Regions from separate parts of the Microbispora sp. H10830 genome, predicted to be linked through region 1. Evidence: riboswitches for the same ligand, from Rfam matches in the RefSeq annotation. Region 1 holds a riboswitch; the other holds the start of a gene.
What was found. Region 1 has a riboswitch for thiamine pyrophosphate ahead of thiO (glycine oxidase ThiO). Riboswitches for the same ligand answer to the same signal wherever they lie in the genome.
Positions count from the first base shown of each region.

Region 2: linked by a shared signal. The riboswitch ahead of HHX35_RS05245 (cytosine permease) and the one ahead of thiO (glycine oxidase ThiO) in region 1 are both predicted to bind thiamine pyrophosphate.

Region 1 is NZ_JABBWX010000001.1:370,768-375,276, forward strand. It holds gene HHX35_RS01700 (Rv2175c family DNA-binding protein) at 1-348, opposite strand, end outside; gene HHX35_RS01705 (FAD-dependent oxidoreductase) at 392-1,570, opposite strand; gene HHX35_RS01710 (dihydrofolate reductase family protein) at 1,682-2,224, opposite strand; TPP riboswitch at 2,337-2,447, shown strand; gene thiO (glycine oxidase ThiO) at 2,436-3,584, shown strand; gene thiS (sulfur carrier protein ThiS) at 3,581-3,781, shown strand; gene HHX35_RS01725 (thiazole synthase) at 3,784-4,509, shown strand, end outside.
Region 2 is NZ_JABBWX010000002.1:95,590-100,098, forward strand. It holds gene HHX35_RS05230 (Fpg/Nei family DNA glycosylase) at 1-58, shown strand, start outside; gene HHX35_RS05235 (alpha/beta fold hydrolase) at 95-973, opposite strand; gene HHX35_RS05240 (rhodanese-like domain-containing protein) at 1,168-1,491, shown strand; TPP riboswitch at 1,547-1,663, shown strand; gene HHX35_RS05245 (cytosine permease) at 1,654-2,994, shown strand; gene HHX35_RS05250 (BTAD domain-containing putative transcriptional regulator) at 3,216-4,509, shown strand, end outside.

The sequences.
Region 1 (4,509 bases):
CTTGACCTCGGTGTGCCGGCCCTTCACGATCGCGTCGATCGGGGCCCCCGGCAGCGAGTCGTCCGGGGTGAACAGCCACCGGATCGACTCCACCTCGTCGTACCCGGCGTCGGACAGGACCGTGAGCGTGCCGGGCAGGCCCTTGAGCACCTCGCCGTCCGCGATGAACACCGACGGGATCTGCGGCTCGCCGCCGCCCCGCCGGACGCCGACGAGCTTCTTGTCCTTGAGGAGTTGCTTGGCACGGCCGATGCTCAGTGCCAGCTTCTTGGCGGCCTCCGAGAGGGGGAGCCACTCCCCTACGAGCTGGTCGGTCTCCCGGTCGATCTGCGCAACAGTAAGCGTCACGGGTCCACCATTACCACAGGCGAGCTGCCAGGAAACACCTCGATTAGGCCATAATGCAGTCGCGGAGCGGCACGGCCGCGTCCGCGACCCGCTGGGGGTCGAGCCGCCGGCCACTCTCGATGATCTTGCGGCCCTGCACCACGTCGCGCGGCCGGTCGACGGTGAGCACCGCGGCGAGCCGGTCGTCCGCCGTCAGCCAGCACACCGACCACTTCGCGTCCCTGCGCGGGTCGCCGCGCAGCACCATGCGGTCGCCGGCCTCCCTGTGACCGGCGAACTGCACCATGTGACCGAACTGCTCGGACCAGAAGTACGGCACCGGGTCGTAGACCGCCTCCTCGCCCAGCAGGGTGGCGGCGGCCGTGTCGGGGGCCTGGAGCGCGGTGTCCCAGTGCTCGACCCGCAGCCGGGTGCGGAACCTGCGCGACCACCAGTTCGCGCAGTCGCCCACCGCGACCACGTTGGGCAGCGACGTGCGCAGATGCTCGTCGACCACCACCCCGTCGTCGAGCCGGACCGCCGACCCCTTCAGCCAGTCGACGGCCGGGCGCACCCCGACGCCGGTGACGACCACGTCGGCCGGCACCCGGGCGCCGGACATGAGCGTGAGACCGTCGGAGTCCACGGTGCCGACCATCGCGCCGAGGCGCAGCTCGACGCCCGCCCGCGCGTACCAGTCGGTGGTGTGGCTGCCCACGGCGGGCCCGAGCGCCACGGCGAGCGGGCTCTCCCCCGCCTCCACCACGGTCACCGCGCACCCCGCCCTGGCCGCCGCGGTGGCGACCTCGGCGCCGATCCAGCCGGCCCCGACGACGGCCACGCGGGCGCCTGGGACCAGCCGCTCGCGCAGCGCGAGCGCGTCCTCGATCGTGCGCAGCACGTGCTGGCGGCCCTCTCCGCGCAGGCGGATCGGCGTGGCGCCGGTGGCGATGACCAGGCCGTCGTACTCCAGCTCGCCCTCGGTCGTCTCCAGCACGCCGTCGCGCAGGCCCTTGGCCGCCGTGCCGAGGCACAGCCGCACGTCGAGGGCGTCGAGATCGGAGTCGACCACGGTGGAGTCGGTCTCTCCGAGCAGCACCGCCTTCGACAGCGGCGGCCGGTCATAGGGGCGATGGTGTTCCTCGCCGATGAGCGTGATGCGGCCGGTGAATCCACCGGCCCTCAACGCCTCGATGCTTCGCACGCCGGCCAGGCCGGCACCCACCACCACGACGTGATCCACAGCTTGACCATAGATTGTCAACGGGGGCCCTGGCCAACGGGCCCCCCATAACGAGTTGGGCAATTGACGCGCACTTCCGCGGGGGCCCACGTTGTGAAGGACGCCGGGCCCTCACCGCACCACGCGCATCCAGATGTTCGTGGCGTGCGGCACGTGCGTGAGGCTGATCCGTTCGAGCCTGACCCGATCGCCGCCGGGGTGGGAGAACAGCCGGACGCCGTCGCCGAGCATGACCGGCGCCACGCACACGAGGATCTCGTCGAGCAGGCCCGCGTCGAGGCACTGCGCGGCGACGTCCGCGCCGAGCACGTTGACGTACTTGTCCCCCGCGGCCGACTTGGCCGCCGCGACGGCGGCGCCGAACTCCGTCACGAAGGTCACGCCGGGCACCGGCGCGGCCGGGACGTCGTGGGTGAGCACGAACTGCGGCCCGCTCCACCCGCCACCGAACGGCTCGCCCTCCTGGGGGGTGTCCCGGTAGGGGTCGTCACCGCGGAAGGTGCGGTTGCCGACGAGCAGCGCGCCGATGTCGCCGACGAGCGCGTCCACGGTCGGGTTGGGCCCGAGATGTTCGGTCAGCCAGGACATGTCGCCGCCCGGCCCGGCGATGAAGCCGTCCAGCGACATGGTGGCCGAGTACAGCATCGTGGCCATGAGGGGCACCTCCGTCGGGTCGATCCACGTCGCGCCATCATGCGCCCGCGGGCGGCCCCGGACCCGCCGATCCGGCGATCGGCCGTTATGGGCGGCGTACTACCCTTGTGGGCGTAAGACGCGCGGGAGCCCGGCGGACCGGGCTGAGAGGAGAGCGTGAGGCTCTCGACCGCCCCGACCTGATCCGGGTAATGCCGGCGAAGGGAGCGCTGTGTCCCGCACACCGCCATCCGGCGCCCAGTCCGGCGCGCAGTCCGGCTACGACGTCCTGATCGTGGGCGGCGGGGTGGAGGGCCTGGCCGCGGCCTGGCGCACCGCGCGGCGGGGCCTGTCGGTGGCGGTGGTCGACCCCACGCCAGGAGGCGGCGCCACTCACGCGTCGGCGGGGATGCTCGCGCCGGTCAGCGAGGTGACCTACACGGAGGAGCCGCTGCTGCGGCTCGGCCTCGCGTCGCTGGCGGCCTGGCCGGCGTTCCGGGCGGAGCTGGAGGACGAGACCGGCGACGACCTCGACTACCGGACCGAGGGCACGCTGGAGGTCGCCCGCGGCGCGGACGACATGGCCGTCCTCGACGACCTCGCGGCCTTCGAGCGGACGCTCGGCCTGCGGGTCGAGCGGCTCACCGGGCGCGAGTGCCGCTCCTTCGAGCCGATGCTCTCCCCCTCCGTACGCGGTGGGCTGCTGGCCCGCGACGACGCGTGGGTCAACCCCCGCAGGGTCGTGCGCGCCCTGCTCGCGGCGTTCGAGAAGGCGGGCGGCACGCTGGTGACCGAGCGCGTCGCGGGGATCGACGCCCAGGGGTCCGGCGCTCCGAGCGTACGGCTGGAGTCCGGCGGCGCCGTCGCGGCCGGTCAGGTCGTCGTGGCGGCCGGGTCGTGGTCGGCGTCCCTGCTGCCCGGCCTGCCGGTACGCCCGGTCAAGGGCGAGATCCTCCGGCTGCGCGGGCCCCGGGGCTTCCTCACCCGGTGCGTCAGGGGGCTGGTGCACGGCGCCCCCGCCTACCTGGTCCCCCGGGGCGACGGAGAGATCACCTTGGGCGCCACGACCCAGGAGATGGGGTTCGACGCGCGGGTCACCGCCGGAGGGGTGTACGAGCTGCTGCGCGACGCCCGCGAACTGGTGCCCGGCATCACGGAGCTCGAACTGGCCGAGACGACGACCGGCTTCCGCCCGGGCACGCCCGACAACCTGCCGCTCATCGGCCCGGCCGGGCCGCCCGGCGTGCTCGCGGCGACCGGGCACGGACGCAACGGGGTGCTGCTGTCCCCGATCACCGCCGACGCCGTCGCCGCGTTCCTCACCGGCGACGAGGTGCCTCCGGTCGCCCGGTTCTGCGATCCAGGGAGATTCAGCCAATGAAAGTCACGATCAACGGAGGCGCGGCCGAACTGCCGGACGGCGCCACGATCGGCGACGCCGTACGGACCCTCACGCCCCTCACGTCCGGGGTCGCGGTGGCGCTGAACGGCGAAGTCGTGAGCCGGAGCGCCTGGGACTCCACCCAGGTCGCCGACGGCGACGGCGTCGAGGTGCTCACGGCTGTGCAGGGAGGGTGAGCATGACCGACGACGTCCTCGTGCTGGGCGGGGAGAAGTTCACCTCGCGGCTCATCATGGGCACAGGCGGCGCGCCGTCGCTGGAGGTGCTCGACCAGGCGCTGGAGGCGTCCGGCACCGAGCTGACGACCGTCGCGATGCGCAGGCTCGACCCGGAGTCCCGCGGTTCGGTGCTCGACCTGCTGCGCGCCCGCGGCATCAAGGTGCTGCCGAACACGGCGGGGTGCTTCACCGCCGGGGAGGCGGTGCTGACCGCACGCCTGGCCCGCGAGGCGCTGGAGACCGACTGGGTCAAGCTTGAGGTCATCGCGGACGAGCGGACCCTGCTGCCCGACCCGATCGAGACCTTCGACGCCGCCGAGCGGCTGGTCGCCGACGGTTTCGTGGTGCTGCCGTACATCGGGGACGACCCGGCGCTGGCCCGCAGGCTCCAGGACGCCGGGTGCGCCGCCGTGATGCCGCTCGGCGCCCCGATCGGCTCCGGGCTGGGCATCCGCAACCCGCACAGCATCGAGCTGATCGTCGAGGCCGCCACGGTGCCGGTGATCCTCGACGCCGGCATCGGCACGGCCAGCGACGCCGCGCAGGCGATGGAGCTGGGCTGCGACGCGGTGCTGCTGGCCAGCGCCGTGACCCGGGCCCACCGGCCCGGCCTGATGGCCGCGGCCATGCGGCAGGCGGTCACGGCTGGGCGGCTGGCCCGCCTCGCCGGGCGCATCCCACGCCGC
Region 2 (4,509 bases), on a different contig from region 1:
CTGCCAGACCGGCGGCAAGCCGCTGGCCGACCGCCGCCTGTCGCGCCTGCTCAAGTAGGTCTGCGAGAGCGACCCCACCTTCGGTGGGTTCACGTCAGGCCCGGAGGAACTCGGCGATCGGCTCGGCCTGGCCGAAGATGGCGTGACCGGTCCCGGGGAGCAGGTTCACGGTCGCGTGCGCAACGCACTCACGGACGCGCCGCACGGTCTGGCGAGAGTCGATCATGGCGTCGCGGTCGCCGGCGATGACGAGTACGGGCATGGTGAGGCCCCGCAACGCGTCGTCGGGGAACACCGGGAGCTTCTCCCTGCGCGGGTTGAAGTGCGTGAACGTCAGGACGACGGCGTCGAGGGCCTGCCGGTCCCTCTCCCCGTCGAGGCCCGCGACGGCCATCGCCGACTCGCGTAGTCCACCACGTCGGAACGGGCCGGTCAGCAGGGCCTTGAAGATCCAGCCGACCTTCTGCCGCCCCACGCCGCCAGGGCATATCAGGGCCAGTCGAGTCACTCGTTCCGGACGGCGGATGGCGTAGTCCAGGGCCGTCCAGCCGCCGAGGGAGGTGCCGACGAACGCGGCGTCGGCGATCCCGAGCCCCCGCAGCACGTCGTCGAGCCAGAGTGACACGGCGTCGGAGTCCAGGGCGGGGCGTGAGGGCGCGCTCAGGCCCGGCTCGCCGACCAGGTCGACGGCGTACGTGCGGAAGTGCCGGGACCAGGTGGGGACGTCTCCCCGCCACATCGAGGCGTTCGCGCCCGAGCCGTGCAGCAGCACGAGAGGCGGCGCGTCCGAGGGGCCGCAGGCGTGAACGAAGGTCTCGCCCTCGCGAGTCGGCACCCGTACGTGCTCGGCCGGGATCGGCCAGGCGTCCAGCACCCGCCGGTAGTGGTCGAGGAGCTCGCGCCGACCGGCCTCGGACTTGTAGATCGTCATGACGCCCGCGCCGCCGGCCGCGCGCCGCACCACATCGTTCACCGTCGGCCTCCCGCCGGAGAGGACCGCACATGGCGGCCTCGATTGTCATTTATCGCTCTCTAACATACGTGAATAAGGGAGGGATAGGGAAGTTTGGGTAACGCGCGACCGTGTCGATGCGGCCCGCGGATCACCGTGGGTCACAGCTCGCCGCATGGGCCCGGGCATCGGCGGTGTGCCGTCAGAATGGGCGCATGACATTGCCGGAAATCGCCCCCGAGGCACTGCCCGAAGACGCGTACCTGCTGGACGTCCGCGAGCACGAGGAGTGGGTGGCCGGCCACGCTCCCGGCGCCGTCCACATCCCGCTCGGCGAACTGCAGGTGCGGGTCGACGAGGTGCCGCACGACCGGCCGGTGTACGTGGTCTGCCGGGTCGGCGGCCGGTCGGCGCACGCCGCGATGTGGCTCAACCACATCGGCAGGGACGCCGTGAACGTGGACGGCGGCATGCGGTCCTGGGCCGCCGTCGGGCGTCCGATGGTGAGCGAGACCGGGGAGGCGCCTTACGTGGCGTAGGGACGGGGGCGGCGTAGGAAAACGGTCAAAGAAGTGTCATAATCCCCAAGACATCATCAATACCCGCGGGAGCTCGGGCGTGACCGGGCTGAGAGGGCGGATCCACATCGTGCCGCCGACCGCATGAACCTGTCCGGATAATGCCGGCGTAGGGAGCGTGTGATGACTTCTGCCGTCGTCGACGACGCGTACGCGGAGGTTCCGCTCACTCTTGACGAGGAGGCTCCGAGGACCCTGGGCGTGCTCGACCAGGGCGCCTTCTGGGCCAACCTCGGCGTCAGCCTCCTCGGCTTCTCGGGGGCGCTGTTCCTGCTCGACCCGCTGGGCGGCAAGCCGCTGACCTTCACCGCGGCGGTGCTCGCCGCCGTCGTCGGCAGCCTGCTCGGGACGGCGATGGTCGGCCTTGCCGCGATCCCCGGCGTACGCACCGGGCGGCCCGCGATGGTGCTGCTGCGCGGCCTGTTCGGGGCCCGCCTCTCGTACATCCCGACCGTGCTGAACATCGTGCAGATGCTCGGCTGGGGCGCCTTCGAGCTGTGGGTCATCGCCAACGGCGCGCAGGCGCTGTTCGGCCCGGCGGTGCCGTACGCGGTGTGGGCGGTCGTGGCGGGCGCGCTGACGATCGCGCTGACGATCCGGCCGCTCGGCGCGCTGCGGCTGCTGCGGCGGTACGTCACGGCGGGCGTGGTGATCGCGATGATCTGGCTGTCGGTCGCCCTGTTCCGGCAGGGGCCGTCCGTGGGGAGCGGCTCCTGGGACGCCTTCGCCCCCGCCGTCGACTACGTCATCGCGCTGTCGGTGTCGTGGGTGCCGATGGCCGCGGACTACGCCAGGCACTCGCGGTCGAGCGGCGCGGCGTTCACCGGTGTCGTCGCGGGATACACGATCGCCCAGGTGGCCTGCCTGGCCCTCGGCATCGCCGCGCTCGCCCTGGTCGGCAACGACGGGGACAAGGTGTGGGACCCGTTCGTGGCCGCCCCTCTCGGGGTCGTGTTCTTCGGCATCCTGGTGCTGCGCGAGGCCGACCAGTCGTTCGCGAACGTCTACTCGACGACGGTGTCGATCCAGAACCTCGCGCCGCGCTGGGACCGCCGGGTCATCTCGGTCGTGATCGGCGTGCTCACCACGCTGATCGCGCTGTTCGCCGACGTGAACTCCTACGGCGCGTTCCTGAGCGTGATCGGGGCCGTGTTCGTGCCGATGTTCGCCGTGCTCGTGGTGGACTACTTCGTGCTCGGCGGGGCCGCCCGGTGGAACACGGCCGAGGACGCCCCCTCCCGCTGGCTCATGATCGTGCCGTGGATCCTCGGGTTCGCGGCGTACTGGATCGTGACCTCCACGCCGACGGTCGGCTGGTGGGACGGGATCTGGACCGAGGTCCGCCTCGCCCTCGGGTTCGTCCACCAGCCGTGGATGAACGCGGCGCTCGCCGCGTTCCTCGTCGCCGGGCTGGTGACCGTGGCGCTGTCCCTCCCGGGCCGCCGCCTGCGGTCGCGCCGTTAGGGCGCTCGGCTTCCCCCCGCGTCGGCTTCTCACCCGCGTCGGCTTCTCACCCGCGTCGGCTTCTCACCCGCATCGGCTTCTCACCCACAGGCAAGTGAGTTGCAAGACGACGCCTCAAGACTGCCGCCCAGGGAAGGCCCGCGCCGGCCTTCACCGGCAGAGAGGCCGTGGGGGCAGTGGAATTCCGGGTTCTGGGTCCTTTCGAAGTCCGGGACGGCGAGGTGCCGGTCGGTGTCGGAGGCCCGCGGCAGCGGGCCGTCCTGGCCCGGCTGGTGCTCGCCGGGGGCGCGGTCGTCTCCACGGACACGTTGATCGAGGACCTCTATCGCGGCACGCCACCGGCCACCGCACTCGAGTCGATCCACGTCTACGTGTCGAACCTGCGTCGTGTGATCGAACCGCAGCGGGCGCCGCGGACCCCTCCCCGGCTCCTCGTCGCCAAACGCCCCGGTTATCTGCTCGCCACCCCGGACGTCGACGCACTGCGGTTCGGCGGGCTCGTCGCCGACGCGGAACGCCGGCCGCCCGCCCGGGCACTCGCGCTGCTCGACGAGGCGCTGGGGCTCTGGCACGGCCTGCCGTACGCCGACTTCGCGGGCGAGCTGTGGGCCGTCACCGAGGTGAACCGTCTCTGCGAGCTACGCCTGGTCGCCGTCGAGCGCCGCGCCCAGGCGGAGCTCGACCTGGGTCGGCCCGAGGCGGTGATCCAGGACCTGGAGGCCGAGGCCGGGGAGCATCCGCTGCGCGAACGGCTGTGGTGGCTGCTGGCCCTCGCGTACTACAGGGCCGGTCGCCAGGCGGACGCGCTGGCCACGTTGCGGCGTGCCAGGAGCCTCATCGCCGATCAGCTCGGGCTCGATCCTGGTCCGCAACTGCGGGCATTGGAGCAGGACATCCTGCGGCAGGCCCCGTCTCTCACCACACCGTCTCTCACCACACCGTCTCGCACCGTTCCCTGCGGGTCCGCCGCACCCGCGTCCGCTCGGCCGGCCTCAGAGAAGGCGCGCTCGCCGCACGGGCGTGACTGGCAACTCGCGGAGATGGAGTCGATGCTCGGCGCCGGGGTGAGCACGATCGCGGTGACCGGGGAACCGGGCATCGGCAAGACCTGGCTGCTGAAGGCGTTCAGGGACCGGTGCGCGGAGAGGGGACACCCGACCCTCTGGGGGAGCTGTCACGATCTCGAGAGCGCCCTGCCGCTGCGGCCGTGGATCCAGATCCTGAGGTCGCTGGAGCGTGTCCATCCGGCTCCCGACCCCGAGGCCCTGGCCGGGCTGCTCGACGAGAAGGCCCCGCAGGGGTCGGCACAGGGGTCGGCACAGGGGTCGGCACAGGGCGCGCGTCAGCGGCGTCATCAGGCCGTCGCCGACTGGCTTTGCGCCGCCGCCGGGGAGCGGCCGATCGTGATCATGTTGGACGACCTCCAGTGGGCCGACCCGGCGACCCTGGGACTGCTGCGCGATGTGACGGTGCTCGTCGGCGGGTCGGCGGAGCATGTCCCGCTCACACTGGTGA